2 regions of the Bacillus nitratireducens genome follow, and region 2 is predicted to be linked to the other one. Evidence: a T-box and tRNA genes for the amino acid it is inferred to sense, from the RefSeq annotation. Region 2 holds a T-box; the other holds one or more tRNA genes.
The links. A T-box is a leader RNA that pairs with one kind of tRNA and senses whether it is charged. The one in region 2 lies ahead of alaS (alanine--tRNA ligase), so its partner is inferred to be a tRNA-Ala.

Region 1 (11,865 bases), on a different contig from region 2:
TGTGGAGCTGACGAATACTAATAGATCGAGGACTTAACCATATAATATGTAGCAATGTTATCTAGTTTTGAAGGAATATATGTTTAGATTTCTTCTTGACATTCTGAAAAGAATGTGTATAATGATAAAAGTCTGGTAATGATGGCAGAGAGGTCACACCCGTTCCCATACCGAACACGGAAGTTAAGCTCTCTAGCGCCGATGGTAGTTGGGACCTTGTCCCTGTGAGAGTAGGACGTTGCCAGGCTTGTATTATTCCGCAGTAGCTCAGCGGTAGAGCTATCGGCTGTTAACCGATCGGTCGTAGGTTCGATTCCTACCTGCGGAGCCATTATGCTTCCATAGCTCAGCTGGTAGAGTACTTCCATGGTAAGGAAGAGGTCACCGGTTCAAGCCCGGTTGGAAGCTTGGAAAAAGTTTTTAAATTTTTGGCCCGTTGGTCAAGTGGTTAAGACACCGCCCTTTCACGGCGGTAACACGGGTTCGAATCCCGTACGGGTCACCACTTTTGGAGGATTAGCTCAGCTGGGAGAGCACCTGCCTTACAAGCAGGGGGTCGGCGGTTCGATCCCGTCATCCTCCACCATATATATTTAAATGTCGGAGGGGTAGCGAAGTGGCTAAACGCGGCGGACTGTAAATCCGCTCCTTCGGGTTCGGCAGTTCGAATCTGCCCCCCTCCACCATTTTCTTTAAAACAACCTGAAAAGGTTTATTTTTTTGAGAAAATAACCATACTAGTAAATATTAATGGGCTATAGCCAAGCGGTAAGGCAACGGACTTTGACTCCGTCATGCGCTGGTTCGAATCCAGCTAGCCCAGCCATTTACGAGCCATTAGCTCAGTTGGTAGAGCATCTGACTTTTAATCAGAGGGTCGAAGGTTCGAATCCTTCATGGCTCACCATTTTCGCGGAAGTAGTTCAGTGGTAGAATACAACCTTGCCAAGGTTGGGGTCGCGGGTTCGAATCCCGTCTTCCGCTTTATTACTACGGGGCCTTAGCTCAGCTGGGAGAGCGCCTGCCTTGCACGCAGGAGGTCAGCGGTTCGATCCCGCTAGGCTCCATATAAATAGGGAAAGCTTACATCAAATGATGTAAGCTTTTTTTGTGTTTAAATTTTATTAGGAAAGGCAACTTTCATATTTGTCGTTTAAAATGAAGAAAAGGTGTAAATAAGGAACGGGGGATAATTATGAAAGTTGTCATTGCATCTGATTCATATAAAGAAAGTTTGAAAGCTATGGAGGTATGTGAAGCTATTGAAAGAGGTTTTGCAGCAGTTTTTCCTGAAGCAGAGTACGTTAAAGTACCAATTGGAGATGGAGGTGAAGGAACGGTCGAATCTCTTGTTGGTGCTACAATGGGGGAAATTATATCACTTAATGTGACAGGGCCGCTTGGAGAGAGCGTGCAAGCCTTTTATGGTATGTCTAAGGATAAGAAGACAGCATTTATTGAAATGGCAGCAGCGTCAGGATTACAACACGTTCCAATTGAAAAGAGAAACCCACTTATTACAACGACAAAAGGGACAGGTGAACTTATATTACATGCATTAGATCAAGGAGCGAAACACATTATTTTAGGACTTGGAGGAAGTGCTACAAATGATGGTGGGGCTGGTATGCTATCTGCTTTAGGTGCAAGGTTTATAAACAGGAAAGGTGAAGTAATAGAACCCTCTGGAGGGACATTACATTTGATTACTACTGTTGAACTTTCTAGGGTTGATTCACGCCTAAAGGATCTAAAGTTAGAAGCGGCGTGTGATGTAGATAACCCTTTAGTTGGAGCTAGCGGGGCATCTTTTGTGTTTGCGAGACAAAAGGGTGCAAATGTAGAGATGATGAAAGAGCTAGATGAGAATTTAAAACATTATGCTAATATACTTAAACAACATGTGTCTTTAGATGCATCTGAAATACCAGGGGCGGGGGCAGCTGGAGGAATGGGAGCAGCTGTCGTTGCGGTGCTCAAGGGGCAGTTAAGAAAAGGAATTGAAATTGTATTAGATTATACAAATTTTGACAAGTGTATAGAGGGCGCCGATCTGGTTGTAACTGGTGAAGGAAGAATAGATGAACAAACAGCGTATGGAAAAGCTCCTGTTGGTGTCGCGAAGCGGGCGAAATGTCGTCATATTCCTGTAATTGCTATTGGTGGATCTGTATCCTCGAATTATACGACTGTTTACGAAAAGGGAATTGATGCAGTGTTTAGTATTACAGCGAGTCCAATGACATTAGAAGAAGCATATAAAAGGGCAGAAGAGAATATCGAAATGACAGCAAGAAATATTGCAGCAGTGTGGAAACTAGCATCAGAAAAACGCTTCTAAATGTAGAAGTGTTTTTTAATTCATTTATTTGATGATATTTTGCATAATCCTGAGTGATGATGGAGAAAAGTGCGGATAAAAATATTGGCTGATAGAAAGGTCAGTTGTTTCATTAAGTTAACTTTATACATAGAATAGTCTTAAAATTTAGGTTTCAATGAGAGTATAAGTGAATATATTGTATATCCATGCAGAAAAATGTCGAGTTGAGTCAGACTATATAAAAGATTTAAAATATTTAGGAAGGCATAAAAGGGGGATACTATCTATGAAAAAAGAAATCTCAGTTATTGGAGTTCCAATGGATTTAGGACAGATGCGTCGCGGGGTCGATATGGGACCAAGCGCGATCCGTTATGCAGGGGTAATTGAAAGAATTGAACAAATTGGATATGACGTTAAAGATTTGGGAGATATATGTATTGAGAGAGAAAAAGAAGTAGATGAAAATACAAAATTAAGAAACCTTACACAAGTTGCAACTGTATGTAATGAATTAGCAAGTAAGGTTGATCATATTATAGAAGAAGGTCGTTTTCCGCTTGTATTAGGCGGTGACCATAGTATTGCTATCGGTACGCTAGCTGGTGTAGCGAAACATTATAAAAATTTAGGTGTTATTTGGTATGATGCACATGGTGATTTAAATACAGAAGAGACTTCACCATCTGGGAATATTCACGGTATGTCACTTGCTGCAAGTTTAGGCTATGGACATCCGACGCTTGTAGACTTATATGAAGCATATCCAAAGGTGAAGAAAGAGAACGTTGTAATTATCGGTGCACGTGCATTGGATGAAGGAGAAAAATACTTTATTCGCGATGAAGGCATTAAAGTATTCTCAATGCATGAAATCGATCGTATGGGCATGACGGCTGTTATGGAAGAAACAATTGCGTATTTATCTCATACGGATGGCGTTCATTTATCATTAGATCTAGATGGGCTTGATCCTCATGACGCACCAGGAGTTGGAACACCTGTAATTGGTGGTCTATCTTATCGTGAAAGCCACTTAGCGATGGAGATGTTAGCAGAAGCTGATATTGTTACATCTGCTGAGTTTGTTGAAGTAAATACAATTTTAGATGAGAGAAACAGAACAGCAACAACAGCGGTTGCTTTAATGGGTTCTTTATTCGGTGAAAAACTGAAATAAATGTAAGAAAAGCAACTGTGAAGTTGCTTTTTTTATTGGAAAATAGGCGTATAATAATGACTTATATTATACTGTAGGGTAAGAAAGTTTGACATCTTACCAATTTAAGCTAAAGGGGGCGTTTGTAATTGTCGTTTGTTTCATGTATGGTATAATTAACTAGTTGTTGGAAATACATACAGATAGAGCATAAAACAATATTTCAATATATGGATAGAATTGCTCGTAAGTAGGAGGAAGGGTTAGCATGCCTTTTGAAGATACGACCATTTTGAAATATCTTAGTACGGCATTAGATATTGCTGTTGTATGGTTTATTATATATAAGCTAATTCTTATAATCCGGGGCACGAAGGCTGTTCAACTTTTAAAAGGTATTACAGTTATTATTGTCGTCCGGATGATTAGTATTTTACTTGAATTGCATACGCTATATTGGCTAACGGAACAAGTATTAACGTGGGGATTCTTAGCTGTTATTATTATCTTCCAGCCAGAATTGCGAAGAGCACTTGAGCAGCTAGGACGAGGTAGCCTGTTTTCGCGTGTGGGAACTCACGAGGAAGATGAACCTGAAATTGTTGCAACAGCGATAGCGAAAGCTACGGAATATATGGGAAAACGTAGAATAGGTGCATTAATCACGTTGTCAAAAGAGACTGGGATGGGTGACTATGTGGAAACGGGTATTCCGCTGAACGCAAATGTGTCATCAGAATTACTCATTAATATTTTTATCCCTAATACGCCTCTTCATGATGGAGCAGTAATTATGCAGGGAAGTACAATTAAAGCAGCAGCATGTTATCTTCCGCTATCAGAAAGTCCGTTTATTTCTAAGGAGTTAGGAACAAGGCATCGCGCTGCAATGGGAGTTAGTGAAGTTACTGATAGTATTACAGTAGTTGTGTCGGAAGAAACGGGTCAAATTTCTTTAACGAAAAACGGTGAGTTACATCGTGATTTGAAGACAGAGCAGCTGAAGGATATGTTGTTAGCAGAATTTAGTAGGAACGAAAAAACGACTTCTTCGTCTTTATGGAATTGGAGGAGAAAGCGTCATGGATAAGTTAATGGAGAATCATTGGTTTTTAAAAGGAATCTCATTACTATTGGCGTGTATGCTTTTCATGTCAGCAACTTTAACTGAAAAAAATACGACATCGAGTATATTACCTTTCGTAAATGAAACGAAAGAAACATTAACTGATTATCCTATTACCCTTAAGTATGATGAAGAGAAATATATTGTAAGTGGTATTCCATCAGGTGGAGTCAAGGTGAAGTTGGAAGGTCCAAAATCAGCAGTTGCTACAGCAAAAGCAAAAAAACAATTTGATATACCAGTTGATTTGAGAGATAGCGAAAAAGGAACTTATGAAGTTTCTTTGAAAACGAACGGGCTTCCAGATGATGTGAAAGGAACAGTTCAGCCATCAACAATTAAAATTACTCTACATGAAAAAGCGAGAAAATACGTTCATGTAGACTTAAAATTATCAAATGAGGATCAAATGCCAGCGGGTTCTACTCTCGAAAAATCAAACATTAAACCTGATACTGTTGAGGTAGTTGGGACGAAAGAAGAAATCGAAAGTATTTCATCTGCTAAGGCGTATATTGATTTGAAAGGTGTTAATAAAACTGTTACAAAAACACCCGAAGTTACATTATACAATAAAGAAGGAAAACGTTTAAATGTAAGAACAAGTCCATCTAAAATTAGTGTAACGTTGAATGTGGCGACGCAAGCTACAGCAAATAACGTCGAAAAAACAGTTCCTTTAACATATTCGAAAAAAGGTAATTTACCAGAAGGTTTAGCTGTTACAAATATTAGTGTTGAACCAAAAGAAGTAACGATAGCAGGTCCAAAAGACATTTTGGATAATATACAATCTATAGAGGGGGTCGAGGTAGATCTTAGTCAATTGACGGATTCTACAACATTCGATGCCTCTGTTTTATTGCCAAAAGGTGTGACAAGTGCAAAACCAAATCAAGTGAAGGTTTCTGTAGGGGTACAAAAGGTAAAACAAACGAAAAGTAAAACTATAGATGGTATCCCGATTCAAAAAAATGGAATTCCGAATGATGTTACTGCTCAGCTACTTTCGCCACAAGATGGAAAGATAAGCGTTGATATTTCAGGAGAAGCAAGTATAGTAGATAAAATAACAGCTGCTCAAATAACAGCTGCGATTAATCTGCAAAATGTATCTCCGGGGACGAAGGATGTTTCTATTCAAGTGAGTGGTCCTGGTAATATTTCGATAGAACCAAAACAAAAAAGTGCTAAAGTCACAATTGTGAAGAAAGAAAAGCCAGATAAAGAAGTACAGGGTAATATTGAACAACCAGATCCAGCAAACGATAAAGAAAATCAAACTGAAAAACCAAAAAATCCTGAACCGGATCCAGAAAAGGATCAGGAAAAAGATAAAGACAAAGAAAAAGACAAAGACAAAGAAAAAGAAAATGGCCAAGAAACGAGCCAAGAACCAACAGTAGATAATCAAAAAGAGCACGAAAAAGGAGCGAATAATAATGGGTAAATATTTTGGTACAGACGGAGTACGCGGGGTTGCAAATAAGGAATTAACACCTGAATTAGCATTCAAAATTGGACGTTTTGGCGGCTATGTATTAACAAAAGATACAGATCGTCCAAAAGTAATTATTGGCCGTGATACACGTGTATCTGGACATATGTTAGAAGGAGCTTTAGTAGCAGGTCTATTATCAACTGGAGCAGAAGTAATGCGTCTTGGTGTTATTTCTACACCAGGTGTGGCGTATTTAACAAAAGCTTTAGATGCACAAGCGGGTGTTATGATTTCTGCATCTCATAATCCAGTACAAGATAATGGTATTAAGTTCTTTGGTTCAGATGGTTTCAAATTAACAGATGAGCAAGAAGCTGAAATTGAAGCATTATTAGACAAAGAAGTTGACGAGTTACCACGTCCAACAGGTACTAACCTTGGCCAAGTGAGTGATTACTTTGAAGGTGGACAAAAGTATTTACAATACATTAAACAAACTGTAGAGGAAGATTTCTCTGGTTTACATATTGCTTTAGATTGCGCACACGGTGCGACTTCTTCTTTAGCTCCATACTTATTTGCAGACTTAGAAGCTGATATTTCAACGATGGGGACTTCTCCAAACGGTATGAATATTAACGAAGGCGTAGGATCTACACATCCAGAAGTCTTAGCTGAATTAGTAAAAGAAAAAGGTGCTGATATCGGACTTGCTTTTGATGGTGATGGCGACCGTTTAATCGCAGTAGACGAAAAAGGAAACATCGTTGATGGCGATCAAATTATGTTTATTTGTGCGAAGTATATGAAAGAAACTGGTCAATTGAAACATAATACAGTTGTTTCAACAGTTATGAGTAACTTAGGATTCTACAAAGCACTTGAAGCAAACAATATTACAAGTGATAAAACAGCAGTTGGTGACCGCTACGTAATGGAAGAAATGAAACGCGGTGGATATAACCTGGGCGGAGAACAATCAGGTCACATTATCTTACTTGATTACATTACAACTGGTGATGGAATGTTAAGTGCACTTCAACTTGTAAACATCATGAAAATGACGAAAAAGCCATTATCTGAGCTTGCAGGCGAGATGACAAAATTCCCACAATTACTAGTAAACGTTCGTGTAACAGATAAAAAACTAGCATTAGAAAATGAGAAAATTAAAGAAATTATTCGTGTTGTAGAGGAAGAAATGAACGGAGACGGTCGTATTCTTGTTCGTCCATCTGGAACAGAACCACTTATTCGTGTAATGGCAGAAGCACCGACACAAGAAATTTGTGATGGGTATGTACATCGTATTGTAGAAGTTGTGAAAGCGGAAGTTGGAGCTGAATAATTTACCAAATTTGTTTTAAAAGGAGCACAAGAAGTGCTCCTTTTTCATATGTTTTATAGACAATGAAAAAAATTTCATTGACGATTTATATTGTTTGTTATAAGATTGTCTTGTTCTTTTTCTCAAAGGAAATATTGTAAATTATAAAAGCGCCAGAACTACAAGTAGTGTAGTTGACGAGGTGGAGTTTATCGAGATTTCGGCGGATGACTCCCGGTTGTTCATCACAACCGCAATCTTTTACTTAAAACATTAAGGTGACTTAGTGGACAAAGGTGAAAGTGTGATGAGAGAAAAGGAACGGATGAATACTAGCTGTATAAGTATATACGGACTTTAACCCAATCGAGAGGAAGGTGAAAGCCGTTACAAGCTTACAGGGCTAGCAATATGTAATCCGTTTTTTTAATATAAATAAATGGTATCGGACTATGTCGTTACATGTTCGCAAAGCAGTGTAAGCATTTGTAACGGCGACTAAACATGTGTGGAATCGTAGGATTTATTGGAGAGCAAGATGCAAAGGAAATTTTATTAAAAGGTTTAGAAAAGCTAGAATATCGCGGATATGATTCAGCAGGTATTGCAGTACAAGCAGAGAACGGTGTTATTGTATACAAAGAAAAAGGCCGTATTGCAAAACTTCGCGAAGTCGTAGAAGAGAATGTAGCAGCAAGCGTGGGAATCGGTCACACACGCTGGGCTACACACGGTGTTCCAAGCAAAGTAAACGCGCATCCGCATCAAAGTACATCAAAACGCTTTACACTAGTTCATAATGGTGTAATTGAAAACTATGAGTTAGTGAAAAAGGAATATTTACAAGATGTAACGTTCGTAAGTGAGACAGATACAGAAGTTATCGTACAGCTTATGGAACAACAAGTGAGCACAGGACTAAGTGTAGAAGAAGCGTTCCGTAATACGCTATCTCTTTTACATGGCTCTTATGCAATCGGATTACTTGATGCTGAAAATCCAAACATGATTTATGTTGCTAAAAACAAAAGCCCGCTATTAGTAGGTGCTGGTGATAACTTTAACGTTATTGCAAGCGACGCTATGGCGATGTTACAAGTTACAGATCAATTTATCGAGTTAATGGATAAAGAAATGGTAATCGTAACGAAAGAAAGTATTACAATTAAAAACTTACAAGGTGAAACGATTGAACGTGCACCGTTTACAGCGGAATTAGACGCAAGTGATATTGAAAAGGGAACGTATCCTCATTTCATGCTAAAAGAAATCGACGAGCAACCACTTGTAATCCGTAATATTATTCAAAAGTACCAAGATGAAAATGGCGAAATTGAATTAGATCAAGATATCCGTAACGCAATTTTAGATAGCGATCGCATTTACATCATTGCATGTGGAACAAGTTATCATGCAGGTCTTGTTGGAAAGCAATTCATTGAGAAATTTGCGAAAGTACCAGTTGAAGTACATGTAGCAAGTGAATTCTCTTACAACATGCCATTATTAACAGAAAGACCATTCTTCATTTACATTTCACAAAGTGGTGAAACAGCTGATAGCCGTGCAGTACTTGTGCAAACAAATGAAATGGGTCATAAAGCATTAACAATTACAAACGTACCTGGTTCTACGCTTTCTCGTGAAGCTGATTATACACTTCCGTTATATGCGGGACCGGAAATCGCAGTTGCATCGACGAAAGCATACACAGCACAGCTTGCAGTACTTTCAATCTTAGCGGCTGACATTGCAAAAGCAAAAGGTGAGGTTCTTGATTTCGATTTAACACACGAATTAGGACTTGTAGCAAATGCAATGGTAGTACTTTGTGATCAAAAAGAAGAAATGGACGCATTAGCAAAACAATTTTTAGCAACAACGCGTAACTGCTTCTTCATCGGACGTAGCGTAGACTTCTTCGTAGGTTTAGAAGGTGCGTTAAAACTAAAAGAAATCTCTTACATCCAAGCAGAAGGATTTGCTGGAGGAGAATTAAAACACGGTACAATCGCCTTAATCGAAAACGGTACACCAGTTATCGCACTTGCTACACAAGAGCACGTAAACCTTGGAATTCGTGGTAACGTGAAAGAAGTAGTAGCACGCGGAGCTAACCCATGTATCATCTCAATGAAAGGCTTAGAAATGGAAGGTGACAGCTTCGTATTACCAGCTGTACACGAAGCACTAGCACCGCTAGTAGCAGTTATTCCATTCCAACTTATCTCATACTACGCAGCACTTCACCGCGAGTGTGACGTTGATAAGCCACGTAACTTAGCTAAGTCTGTTACTGTTGAGTAGGAGATTGGTAGGTTAATAAATATAGTTGTGGATTTGAAATAAATTTACGAATTTGTATCCCTTTAGATATGTAATCTAAAGGGATATTTTTGTGTCGAAAAAGAACATCTAAAATTGCTAAGTGGATAGCACTCTACTAATAAAAGGTTTACTTTATCGGCTTTAGAACGGAACTACTTTTATTTATCTGAATTTTCCGTTACTATTTTAAGTATCCGTGAACAATTTTCTTTATTACGACAAAAAGAGACGATAGATTCATGGACATTACAAGGGGGCTTATTATATGAAAGTGAAAGCAAAAACATATTTAAGTATAGAAGAGATTATTTCATTACCGTCCTTATCAAGTGCAAACGTAAGTGATGATGGAAAAAACGTAGCATTTGTAAAAAAGTCAGCTAACTGGGAAGACAATACGTATAGAAATCATGTATGGATATATGAGAAAGATAAAGGGCAGAGTTACCCACTAACAGATGGGGATATAGATAGTACACATCCATTATGGTCTCCAGATTCTAAGACTATTGCATACCTTAGCCTAGGCGGTGACGGAGCTAATACAAATCAGATCTTTGTTAAGTCAATAGACGGTTGTAGTGAGGTTCAAATGACTGGTGAGGAAGAAGGGATTAGTACATTTAAATGGGATCCCATGGGTAAAGGTTTTTATTATGTTGCACAGTCAAAAGAATGTGAGGAAATACAGAAACGTAAGGAACGATATGGAGATTTCCATCATGTAGGTAAGGAACATCGGAATAATTGTTTATACTACATTGAAATAGAAAAAGTGAAACAAAATGATAAACAGGAACGGAAGGTTAGCGGTCTTTATCAATTAACGGAGGGTAAGGATTTTTATATACATAACTTTGATATTTCAAATGATGGGACAAAGGTTGTATTTATAGCTACACCAAGCCTAAACGATTATATGAATGGTGATCTATACATATTAGATGTTGAAGCTGAGGAACTACAAAAGATGAATGTAGATAAGTTGTTGGGCGGGAGCGTTTGCTTTTCTCCTGAGGGCAGCAAAATATGTTACTCAGCAAGCATAAGGGAGAAGGAGTACTATAGAAACCATATACAAGAAAGTATATTAGAGATATATGATATGAATACTGGAGAGGTAATTCAGCCTCTAACAAACTTTGATAGTACGGTTATGCCATTACAGTGGACAGATAAGGGGATTTTAATTAGATGGCAGGATAAAACTAATTATCTCATTGGGTTGCTATGTGAAGATGGGACTGTGGAAATGTTAAGTGACAAAGTAGATGGCTTTATAATGGATGCTTCTATAACAAGGGATGGAAATCATATATCCTATAATAAGGCTATTACAAATGAAACCTTTGAAATCTATTTAGACGATAAAAAAATAACGAATGAAAATAGCTTTTTTGAAGGAAAGCTTAAAAGTAATAGGGAAATAATCTCATGGAAAAGTAGTGATGGTCTTGAAATAGAGGGTGTTTTATCGACTCCAGTAGAGTTTGACACAAATGAAAAATATCCCTTATTAGTAGTAATCCATGGTGGTCCGGCTTGGGCATCCTTCCCAATATTTTCAGATTGTTTTAATGAAAAATATCCTATTGAGCAGTTTATCGAAAAAGGCTTTATCGTTTTAGAACCAAACTACAGGGGAAGTTCTGGTTATGGTAATGAATTCTTAAAAGCAAACTATAGAAAACAGGGGATTGCTGACTACGAGGATGTTATATCTGGAGTGGATAAACTAGTTGAAAAAGGGATTGCAGATAAAAATAGAGTAGGGGTTATGGGATGGAGCAACGGAGGATATATATCAGCTTTCTGTTCTACATTTAGTAGTAGATTTAAAGCTATTTCAGTTGGGGGCGGAATTACTAACTGGAGTACCCATTATGTAAATACAGATATCCCTTACTTTATTAGAATGCATTTAGGAAATACTCCATGGAATGATCCAGATATATATACGAAAACATCACCAATGACATATATTAAATCAGCCTGTACGCCCACTTTAATCCAACATGGCGAAAAGGATGCAAGGATTCCAACTTCCAATGCATATGAGCTATATGAAGGGTTAAGGGATATGGAAGTTGATACAGAATTAATTATATTTAAAGGAATGGCATATAGTCCTGATCAGCCGGGAATGAATGTAGCTATTATG
Region 2 (11,865 bases):
ACAAACGCTAAAGCTTCCTCAACTTGAGCTGGGTTTTTACCGCCTGCTTGAGCCATATCAGGACGGCCACCACCACCGCCACCACAACGAGAAGCCACTTCTTTCACAAGCTTACCTGCATGGTAACCTTGGCTAATTAAATCTTTCGTTACGCCAGCTAAAATGTTTACTTTATCATCACTTACAGACGCTAATACAACAACTGCAGACTCTAATTTATTTTTTAGATCATCCATCATTGTACGTAAGTTGTTCATATCTGCAACATTTACTTTTGCCGCTAATACGTTCACGCCATCAACTGTCATTACTGAATCAGTTAAGTTTCCAGCTTCGATATTGCTTAATTTCGCAGCAAGAGATTCGTTTTCTTTTTGAAGTTGTTTTACTTCAGCAAATAAACCATCAACTCTTGTTAAAATATCTTTTGGATTTGTTTTCATTTTACCTGCTGCTTCTTTTAATAAACCTACTTGATCGTTCATTAATTCGTATGCAGACTTACCTGTTACTGCTTCAATACGGCGAGTTCCTGCACCGATACCAGACTCAGCAACAATTTTGAAAATACCGATAGAAGCTGTGTTATCAACGTGACAACCACCGCAAAGCTCTAAGCTGTAACCGCCAACTTGTACAACGCGTACAACATCTCCGTATTTTTCACCGAATAATGCCATTGCACCCATTTCTTTCGCTTCTTCAATTGCTTTTTGAGAAATCTCAACATCAATACTTTCCCAAATTTTTTCGTTTACGATACGCTCAATTTTTTCTAATTCGTCAGCTTGTACTTGGCCGAAGTGAGAGAAGTCAAAGCGTAAACGTTCAGAAGTTACAAGAGAACCAGCTTGGTTAACATGCATTCCAAGTACGTCTTTTAATGCTTGGTGCAGTAAATGAGTTGCTGTATGGTTTTTCACAACGCTACTACGGTTCTTCGTATCAATAACAGCTTTTACAGCCGCATCTTTCGTTAATGTACCCTCTTCAACAACAACTTTGTGTAAGTTCTGACCATTTGGCGCTTTTTGTACGTCTTTTACAAGAACTTTCACACCGTCAGTAAGAAGATAACCACGGTCAGCAATTTGTCCACCGCTCTCAGCGTAGAATGGCGTTACATCAAGCATTAACTGTCCTTCTTCACCAGCTTGTAAGCTATCTGTATACTCACCATTTTTCACAAGTGCAACAACGTTACTTTCTGTTGCAACTGTACCGTAACCAACAAACTCGCTCGCTACTTTAACTTCACCAAGTACACCGCCTTGAACTTGCATAGAATCAACGTCTTGACGAGCAGCACGTGCACGCTCACGTTGTTTTTCCATTTCATTTTCAAAGCCTGCTTGATCAACTGTCATACCAGCTTCTTCTGCATATTCTTCTGTTAATTCAATTGGGAAACCGTATGTGTCATATAGACGGAACGCGTCTACTCCAGAAATAACAGTTGTTTTTTCTTCTTTTGCTTTTGTGATAACTTCAGCTAAAATTGCTTCACCGTCATGAAGTGTTTCATGGAAACGCTCTTCTTCGTTTTTCACAACTTTCGCAATGAAATCTTTCTTTTCAAGTACTTCTGGATAGAAGTCTTTCATTACTTCTCCAACAACCGGTACTAATTCAAACATGAATGGACGGTTAATGTTTAATTTTTTCGAGTAACGAACCGCGCGGCGTAATAAACGACGTAATACATAACCACGGCCTTCATTAGAAGGAAGTGCTCCATCACCAACAGCGAATGTTACTGTACGGATATGGTCAGCAATTACTTTAAATGCCATATCTTTTTCTAAGTCACCATTACGATACTTCTCACCAGAAATTGATTCTGTTGCACCAATCATCGGCATGAATAGATCTGTATCAAAGTTCGTAGGCACATCTTGAACGATAGATGTCATACGCTCTAAACCCATCCCTGTATCGATGTTCTTCTTAGGAAGCGGTGTATATGAACCGTCTGGATTATGGTTAAATTGAGAGAATACAAGGTTCCATACTTCTAAGTAACGCTCGTTTTCTCCGCCTGGATATAATTCTGGGTCACTAAAGTCATTACCGTAAGCTTCACCACGATCATAGAAAATCTCTGTATTCGGCCCACTTGGCCCTTCACCGATATCCCAGAAGTTTTCTTCTAAACGGATGATGCGCTCTTTTGGAACACCCATTTTCTCATTCCAAATTGTAAATGCTTCTTCATCTTCCGGATGGATTGTAACTGATAGTAATTCTTTATCGAATCCAATCCATTTGTCGCTCGTTAAGAATTCCCAAGCCCAAGTAATTGCTTCTTCTTTGAAGTAATCACCGATTGAGAAGTTCCCTAACATTTCAAAGAATGTATGGTGACGAGCTGTTTTCCCTACGTTTTCAATATCGTTTGTACGAATTGATTTTTGAGCATTTGTAATACGTGGATTTTGCGGGATTACGCGTCCATCAAAATATTTTTTTAATGTTGCTACACCACTGTTAATCCATAGAAGAGATGGATCTTCATGTGGAACTAGTGATGCACTAGGTTCTACTGCATGTCCTTTTTCTTGGAAAAAGTCTAAAAACATTTGACGAATTTGTGCGCCTGTTAGTTGTTTCATTGTATTTTCCTCCTTAAATATAAAAAACTCCCGCCCCTATAAAAGGGACGAGAGTTAACTCGCGATACCACCCTAATTATGAATTGATTATTATAACAATCAATTCATCACCTCATGGTGCCGTAACGTGGCAAGACGGCAGTGATTAGCTGCTCTCAGGATTAGCTTTCTGTTACCCTTCATTTAAAGCTCCTTTCAGCCAGTGGAAGCTTCTCTCTACAAATGGACTGTAACGTACTTGTTCCGTCATTGATTTAATGTATTATATGACTAAATATAATAGAATTCTCTTAAGTTTGTCAATGTAGATAATCATTTATATTATATCAATTGCTCATTATTCATAGTTATTCTACTATTCATTCTTAACAGCCTTTAAATATATTATGCATTTATTACTAAATAGGAATCTCCTCACAAAAATACTTTATACAAATTTCTAAATATTACATCATTTGTTATAATTAAATTATCAACAATAAAGGAGCGACTACAATGACAACTTTATTGAATCAAGCTAAAGAAATGTTAACAACTGATGAAAAAATCCTTTTTTATGCGGCATGTTCATTAGATATATTTATATATCGTTCCGTCGCAAGGCCAGGACTGTTAATCTTAACGAACAAAAAGCTCTTCTTTTATGGACCAGATGTAAGCAAGAACCCAATATTTGAAGAGTACTCTTTCGCAAAAATTTCTAATCTAAAAGAGCAAAAGCGGCTTTTCAGCAATCAAATTGTATTTATGTATGATACGGAATGGAAAAGAATAAAACATATTCAAACAACTGATATGAGCTCTCTGGTTCAAAAAATACAAGATCAACTCCTTAAATAATCATATTATTAGCCCTCTATTTTTTAAATAGAGGGCTTCATTTTAAACATCTTCTCTTTTCCAAAGAGGTCTCACATGAACAATCACTGTACGAATGATTGCTAAAACAGGAACTGATATTAGCAATCCTACAATACCTGCTACTTCTCCTCCAACTAGTAATGCAAGCATAATAATAACAGGGTGCATACGAAGCGACTTACCAACGATGTAAGGAGATAAAATGTTACTTTCCAAAAATTGCAAAATGGCAATTGTAATCCCCGCCTTAATGAGTAAACTCGTTGATACCGTTGCCGCAATCATCAACGTGGGAATCGCCCCTAAAATAGGACCAAAGTACGGGATTATATCCGTTACCCCAATAATAATGCCGAGTAATAACGGATATTTCATACCGATAAACCAAAAAGAAAGAACAGATACTCCCCCTAATACTAAGCAAACAAATAACTGTCCTCGAATATAACTTCCGAGTGATTTATCAATTTCTTTCGCAAGCATTTGACCCGTACTACGCCATTTACTCGGGACTAATTTCCAAAAGATATGATAAAACTCACCGTAATCTTTTAATATGTAAAATACAATGAATGGAATTAAGAAAATAATGAGTAACGAATCCAGTACACCACGAGCTGTGCTCATGACTTTATTTAAAAGCGCTTGAATCTTCGTTTCTACACCACCAAAAATTTGTTTCACCTTTTCATGAATAAATGATGGAAAATTCGCTGTTTGTTCCGTTACCCCATCCATCCAAGAATCGTACATTTTTGTAAACTGCGGAAATTGTTCATTAATCTCTTGCAACTGCTTAATAACAATTGGCGTTCCTTTATAAATCCCATAGCCAATCCCGCCGAAGAAAAGTACGTAAATGAGCAAAATGGCAAGTGTACGAGGCATTCCTTCTTTATGGATTTTTTCAATTAAAGGATGCAATAAGTATGCAATGAAACACGCGATAAGAAACGGTGTAATTGCCACTTTAAATACAAAAATAATTGGTGCCCACAATGGCTTAATTTTTAAAAAGACAAGCAAACAAAGAAAAATGAGTAACAATAATCCTAAACGATATATCCAAATGATTTTAAGATTCTTCACACGAAAAACCTCCTCCACCTTTATTTTGAAAATAAATAGGTTAGGTTATGTGCAAAAGTTTTAAAATCTTTTTATACAGACCATACTGTTTTTTAAAGACGTACATATATTTAACATAATAAGGACAACCACCCCTGAAAATACAAAATGTCAAAATATAATCAGGAGGGCTAATTATGGTTTTATTTATGCTCATATTATCAGCACTTTTTATGATTCTTGAATGGATTTGCATTGGGTTTGGTATTTGGAAAGGTTTCTTTATTCGTTCCTCGCGAAAAGAACGGGCGAAGCAATTATGGCATTATGGAATGCTTGGCGTTGGATGTTACGGTCTATCTTATCTCTTCTCAGAAATCGGACTTTTATATTTGCATACAAGTGCATAAAAAAACTCCCTTATCCTGAAGGGAGTTTTTCACTTTACCAAAATTATAAATAAGACTTAATCATCTTACGTGCTTTTTTCATATTGCGTTTAGAAAATACATCTTGCTTACGAGCATATTGATATGCTGCAGCCCCAACACCTAATGCGATTAATGAATTGCGTATATTCAAAGTAAATCCCCCTTTTCGTTATCCGATCGTTCTTTCATTCTCATCAAATAAATCATCAAGAGAGCTTAATGAACCATCTTCCTCTACTTGATGTGTATGGATTTTCCCCTTTGAAACCGATAATTCGATATAACAATTCCAGCAATAAAATTGGTTGACACCTATTTTTCCGATGTCTTTCCCTTTGCAATTTGGACAAATAAACATATGGCTTTCATCTCCTTACAGTCTCCCAGATTCTATTCGCCATTATGTCCAAACCGCATTCATTTATACATTGCTGGAGCCTTTCAACGTTATACGTTTGAAAGTTTCACTATATAATTTCGCCTCGTTACATGAAATCATACGGTGAAATGTTTTCCACGTCCATTTCCTCGCCATTAACTGTTACCATCTGTACTTCTCCTTGTGATTCTTGCAATCGACCAGCTAAAGTCGTTTGACGCATTGCATCATCAAGGCGATTTACACCAGACTGGAAAGCTGCTTCCTCCCCGCAAATAATAAGGAATTTCTTACTCCTTGTAATGCCCGTGTAAATTAAATTACGACGTAACATACGGTAGTAGCTCTTTACAATCGGCATAATAACTATTGGGAATTCACTACCTTGTGATTTATGAATCGAGCAGCAATATGCATGGGTAATTTGGTTCAAATCAGGCTTTGTATACGTTACTTCAATCCCATCAAATGAAACGATAATCATATCTTGTTGCTCGACATTTTCTTTTGCATAAAAAATCGAAACAATTTCTCCAATATCACCATTAAATACTTGGCTTTCCGGCTGATTGACTAATTGAAGTACTTTATCACCTCTTCGATACACAACGTCACCGTAGGCAATTTCTTTACTTTTTTCTTTTTTCGGATTAAACACTTCTTGAAGAGCTTCATTTAACACATTAATACCTGCTGGTCCGCGGTACATAGGTGCCAACACTTGTACATCTCTTGCGCTAAACCCTTTCGTCTTCGCGTTTTCACATACTTTTTTTACAACTTCAACAATTTGAGCCCCTGCACAGCTGATAAATGAACGATCTTTTTTATTTTGCGCTAAATCTGGTGGAAGTGTTCCGTCTTTTATCGCATGGGCAAGCTGAATAACAGACGAACCTTCTGCCTGACGATAAATTTCTGTAAGTTTTACCGTTGGGATGGCTCCTGCATTTAATAAATCTTTTAACACTTGTCCAGGTCCTACAGATGGCAACTGATCTTCATCACCTACAACGATAACTTGAATATTTGTCGGAAGTGACTTGAATAGCTGATTTGCAAGCCAAATATCTACCATCGAAAACTCATCAATAATGAGTAACTTTCCTTGTACCGGATCGGTTTCATTGCGCTGGAAAGACCCTTCTGGCGTCCAACCAAGCAAACGATGAATCGTACAAGCTGGAAGCCCTGTCGATTCACTCATGCGCTTCGCCGCTCTTCCTGTTGGGGCCGTTAACAATATTGGAAATGGATTATCATCACTATATTCATTCGGATTTAATGATAATCCGTGAAGTGATGCATACATTTCAACAATTCCTTTAATAACTGTTGTTTTCCCCGTTCCTGGTCCACCTGTTAATAGCATCATCGGCTTATGAAGTGCAGTTTGAACTGCTTCTTGCTGAAGCGGTGCATACTGTACCTTTAGCTGTTCTTCAATTTCCCCTAATGTTTTTAACACTTCTGCTTCAGGGAATTCAGGGGTTTCTTCTTGATTCATAAGACGACGAATTGACTTTACAACGCCTTTTTCAGAGTAGAATAACGAAGCTAAATACACTCGCTCTTCTTCTATAATGACTTTCCCTTCACTTTGCATCATTTCAACGCAGCCTACAATATCTTCCTCAGTCACTCTTCCTTCTTGATTGTTTAAAAGTGACATCGTTTCTCTTACAAGTTGATCTTTCCCCATATAAACGTGACCGAGTTGCAGTGAAACATTCTCTAATGTATAAAAACAGCCCGCACGTACACGGTCGTCGTGATTACCCGATATACCTAATGCACGCCCTATATCATCCGCTCTTCCAAAGCCAATCCCATCCACTTCTTCAATAAGCTTATATGGATTATTACGAATCACTTCTAATGTCATTTCCTTATATTGCTGATAGATTTTAATAGAAAGCTTCGTTCCAAAACCGTAACCATTTAAAAAGCTCATTACTTTCTCTAACCCTTGATGTTCAACAATTGTCTCATATATTTCCTGCGCTTTTTGTTTGTTAACAACACCATTTAACGCATCAGGATCATCCATAATTTTAGAAATAGCATGCTCACCAAGGTGATCTACGATTTTTTCGGCTGTACGCTTTCCAATCCCTTTAAATAAATCGCTCGCTAAATATTGCACCATACCTGCTTTTGTTTGCGGCAATTCTTTCTTAAACGTTTCAACTAAATATTGTTTCCCATACTTCGGGTGGTCTTTAAAGTGACCTGTTAATGTAAACACTTCATCTTCATGCATACGGGGAAAATGGCCGTTTATCATTACTTTCTTTTCGTCGTATGTTTCATTCGTTTCAATGATTTTCATACTGACAACGGAATAGAGGTTTTCTTCGTTGTGGAAAATGGTATGAAGAACTTGCGCTTTTATAAATTTTTTCTCTTCCTCAAACAAATCCATTGCATGTTGATTTCCCATCTTTCCTCTCCTTCCCGAGTTCTTTTCACTTTAATGAGCAGTACATCCCCCACCTCTTTCACATTCTTTAGATGAGGGGTAACTGCACATTAAACTATAATTTCACTTTATTCAGCTTCTTGCTCTAATAAACGAACACCATTACCAGCTAAAAAGTGATCTGGCTGAATTTCAGTTGCTTTCTTAAATAAAGTAAGAGCCTTCTCGTTATTTTCTTCAAATACGTACGCAACACCTAAATTATAATACGCATCTGCATGCTCTTCATCCATTTCTAATACCTTTTCAAAATAAGGTTTTGCCTCTTGAATATGTTCTAGTCGTGCGAAGCAAAGTCCACATTGGAAAACAGCTTCTACATCACTTTCATCTAATTCAGTTGCCCTTTGTAAAAATGGCAGTGCAAGACGATCATTTCCAAGCTGCACATGTGTAATACCTAACATAAACGTTACATCAGCTGATTGTAATCCAGCTTGCATCGCTTGTTCAAATACAGCCTTTGCCTCTGCAAATTGCTCGTGACCGTAATATACATTTCCTAAGCCATAATAAGCAGCCGCAGATTGATCATCTAATTCTAATGCACGTTTATAAAATAAAATTGCTCGTTCACTATCACCTAATACATCTAATAAATTCGCAAAGTTAATATATCCAAGCGCATCTTTCGGATTTTCTTCGATTGCTTCTGTAAAATTTTTAGCTGCTTCTTCCCAGTTTCCTTCTTGCATATATTGAATACCTGTTTCAAGTTTGTTTGACATGTCCTTCACCTCTACAACAAATTATAACAAAGAATGTATTTTCCAAGCGAACGAAAATTCGCTTTATGTAAAAGAAACCTCTAACCGCTAATCGGCAGAGGCTTCTCGTTTTATCCTAAATAATCTAATTTCTTACCACTATGATATACTTCATCAATTGTAGCGCCGCCTAAGCACTCATCTCCATCATAGAAAACAACTGCTTGGCCTGGCGTAATCGCACGAATTGGCTCATCACAAAGAATACGAACTGTATTTTCATCAACAATTTGAACCGTTACTTTATTATCTGCTTGACGATAACGGAATTTCGCTGTGCATTTAAATTCTGTTTCTTTTGCTTTGTTACTTACCCATCCTACATTCGTAGCGATAACTTCATCACCATATAGAAGTTCATTATGGAATCCTTGATCAACATATAAAATGTTTTCTTTCAAGTTTTTCCCAACAGCGAACCATGGATCACCGTTACCACCAATACCAAGGCCATGACGTTGTCCAATTGTATAGTACATTAAACCGTCATGTTTTCCTTTCACTTCACCAGATAATGTTTGCATCACACCTGGTTGCGCTGGTAAATAGTTACTTAAGAAATCTTTAAAGTTACGCTCGCCGATGAAGCAAATACCAGTACTATCTTTCTTCGCCGCTGTCGCTAAACCAGCTGCTGTCGCCATTTCGCGAATTTGTGGTTTCTTTAATTCACCTAATGGGAACATTGTTTTTGATAATTGCTCTTGGCTTAATTGATTTAAGAAATACGTTTGGTCTTTATTGTCATCAACGCCGCGAAGCATTTTATATTCGCCATCCATATAAGCAACGCGTGCATAATGGCCTGTCGCTACATAATCAGCACCAAGCGCAATTGCATGCTCTAAAAATGCTTTAAATTTAATTTCTTTGTTACACATTACATCTGGGTTTGGTGTACGACCAGCTCGGTACTCATCTAAGAAGTACGTAAATACTTTGTCCCAGTATTGTTTTTCAAAGTTTACTGCATAATACGGAATACCGATTTGGTTACACACTTCAATTACATCATTGTAATCTTCTGTTGCTGTGCAGACACCATTCTCATCTGTATCATCCCAGTTTTTCATAAAAATTCCGATCACATCATAACCTTGCTCTTTTAATAAAAGAGCTGCTACAGATGAATCGACGCCACCGGACATCCCGATGACAACGCGTGTTTCGTGAGGTAGTTTGTTCATCATGTCACCTCCCATGCTAATTTTGTGTTAATCGCTTCACGATTTTCACTGTTTCGTACGCCGCTTTTTCAATTTGCTCTTTCGTATTTCCAAGTCCGAAACTAAAGCGTACGGATGAACGTATTTGATCGGAGTCTTTTCCGAACATCGCTACTAATACATGTGATGGATCAATCGAACCAGCTGTACAAGCAGAACCACTTGATACTGCAATGCCAGCTAAGTCTAAGTTCACAAGAAACGGTTCAATATTCATTCCTGTAAAACTTATATTCAACACATGTGGTAAGCGATATTCCAAGTTTCCGTTTACCTCGAAAGTAATGCCTTCATTTTTGAAGACAGATACCATTATATCTTTAAACTCTTCATATTGGGCATTTTTTTGCTCACGATTTTTTGTAGCTAGCAAAATTGCTTGCTGCAGTCCAACGATACTAGGTACATTTTCAGTACCAGCACGGCGTTTTCTTTCTTGCTCTCCGCCTATTAATAACGGTTCAAATTTCACATTTGCACCAGCATATAGGAACCCGACACCTTTTGGTCCGTTAATTTTATGAGCTGAAATTGATAGTAAATCAATGCCAAACTCTTTCACATCAATTTCTAATAAACCGTAAGCTTGTACTGCATCTGTATGAAAATAAGCTTGATGTTCTTTTAACAGCTTACCTATTTCCGCAATTGGTTGCATTGTCCCTACTTCATTATTCCCAAACATAACAGATACGAGAATTGTCTCATCTGTTAATGCCTTTTGTATGTCAGAAACGTGAACACGTCCTGTTTCATCTACAGGTAAATATGTCACTTCAAACCCTTCACGCTCTAACAATTCACACGTATGCAAAATCGCATGGTGTTCAATTTGCGTCGTTATAATGTGGTTACCTTTATGACGGTTTGCACGTGCTACACCTATAAGCGCTAAATTATCAGCTTCTGTACCACCGCTCGTAAATATAATTTCATTCGGATTCGCATGAATGCTACGTGCACACACACGTCTCGCCTCATCTACTGCATGGCGCGTTTGACGCCCATAAAAGTGAATACTAGACGGGTTTCCGAATGTTTCTGTCATATATGGAATCATCTTTTCGACCACTTCTGGGTGAGTCGGAGATGTCGCAGCATGATCTAAGTAAATGCGTTCCATTAAATCTCCTTCTTTCCAAATCGTTTCACAAGGAATTAAATGTAAAACATATAGCCCCCGTGATTTTCTTCCTCATAACGTACTAAATCTTCTAAAGTTGTACTATCTAATACTTCTTGCACCGCATCACGAACACGCATCCATAATTGGCGTTGTGCTGGTTCTTCTTCTTCTATCATTTCTACAACACTAATTGGACCCTCTAGTACACGGATTACATCTCCAGCTGTAATGTTGACTGGCTGATCAGATAATACATATCCGCCATATGCCCCGCGCGTACTCTTTACAAGACGAGCGTTACGAAGTGGTGAAATTAATTGCTCTAAGTAATGTTCAGATAAGTCATGTGCCTGCGCGATTGACTTTAATGAAATTGGGCCTTCACCAAACTTTTTTGCAAGGTCGATCATAATTGTTAAGCCATAGCGGCCTTTCGTTGAAATCTTCATCTATTTGCACCTCATTTCAAATTTTCACTTCTATTGGTTATATCTTTATTCATAAAAGAACACAATTTAAAATCCTATGAAATTATAGCATAATATAGTATTATAAGAAATTTCAACTTGTGTATCAAAATGATAACATAAAATCACATTGAAAAACTCGGAAATTATTACAATTGAAAGAAAAATGAAAATATTCATATTCATTTTTCCCACAAAACAGCATCCTATTTCAAATTCCATTAAAAAAAATGATACGATAGAATGAGATTATATATTAAGGGAGACGGTCTAAATGAAACAACCACTCGCACATCGAATGCGCCCTACAAATATTCAAGAAATTATCGGACAACAACATTTAGTTGGTGAAGGGAAAATTTTATGGCGAATGGTCCAAGCAAACCATTTTCAATCTATGATTTTATACGGTCCTCCAGGCACAGGTAAAACATCAATTGCTAGCG

Region 1: it has a tRNA-Ala gene. The T-box ahead of alaS (alanine--tRNA ligase) is inferred to sense a tRNA for this amino acid. The anticodon was not compared.

Annotation. Positions count from the first base shown of each region.
Region 1 is NZ_JAUMJO010000012.1:43-11,907, forward strand. It holds rRNA gene rrf (5S ribosomal RNA) at 132-247, shown strand; tRNA gene Q3V31_RS27590 (tRNA-Asn) at 257-331, shown strand; tRNA gene Q3V31_RS27595 (tRNA-Thr) at 336-408, shown strand; tRNA gene Q3V31_RS27600 (tRNA-Glu) at 431-505, shown strand; tRNA gene Q3V31_RS27605 (tRNA-Val) at 511-586, shown strand; tRNA gene Q3V31_RS27610 (tRNA-Tyr) at 603-686, shown strand; tRNA gene Q3V31_RS27615 (tRNA-Gln) at 752-826, shown strand; tRNA gene Q3V31_RS27620 (tRNA-Lys) at 832-907, shown strand; tRNA gene Q3V31_RS27625 (tRNA-Gly) at 913-984, shown strand; tRNA gene Q3V31_RS27630 (tRNA-Ala) at 995-1,067, shown strand; gene Q3V31_RS27635 (glycerate kinase) at 1,196-2,341, shown strand; gene rocF (arginase) at 2,610-3,503, shown strand; gene cdaA (diadenylate cyclase CdaA) at 3,751-4,572, shown strand; gene Q3V31_RS27650 (CdaR family protein) at 4,565-6,058, shown strand; gene glmM (phosphoglucosamine mutase) at 6,051-7,397, shown strand; partial or broken gene Q3V31_RS31045 (hypothetical protein) at 7,684-7,868, shown strand; gene glmS (glutamine--fructose-6-phosphate transaminase (isomerizing)) at 7,881-9,683, shown strand; gene Q3V31_RS27665 (S9 family peptidase) at 9,970-11,865, shown strand, end outside.
Region 2 is NZ_JAUMJO010000003.1:481,169-493,033, reverse strand. It holds gene alaS (alanine--tRNA ligase) at 1-2,612, opposite strand, end outside; T-box leader at 2,653-2,871, opposite strand; gene Q3V31_RS14460 (PH domain-containing protein) at 3,108-3,452, shown strand; gene Q3V31_RS14455 (AI-2E family transporter) at 3,495-4,562, opposite strand; gene Q3V31_RS14450 (hypothetical protein) at 4,739-4,951, shown strand; gene Q3V31_RS14445 (YrzQ family protein) at 4,995-5,123, opposite strand; gene Q3V31_RS14440 (hypothetical protein) at 5,142-5,330, opposite strand; gene recD2 (SF1B family DNA helicase RecD2) at 5,458-7,794, opposite strand; gene Q3V31_RS14430 (tetratricopeptide repeat protein) at 7,902-8,561, opposite strand; gene mnmA (tRNA 2-thiouridine(34) synthase MnmA) at 8,672-9,787, opposite strand; gene Q3V31_RS14420 (cysteine desulfurase family protein) at 9,804-10,949, opposite strand; gene cymR (cysteine metabolism transcriptional regulator CymR) at 10,985-11,401, opposite strand; gene Q3V31_RS14410 (replication-associated recombination protein A) at 11,694-11,865, shown strand, end outside.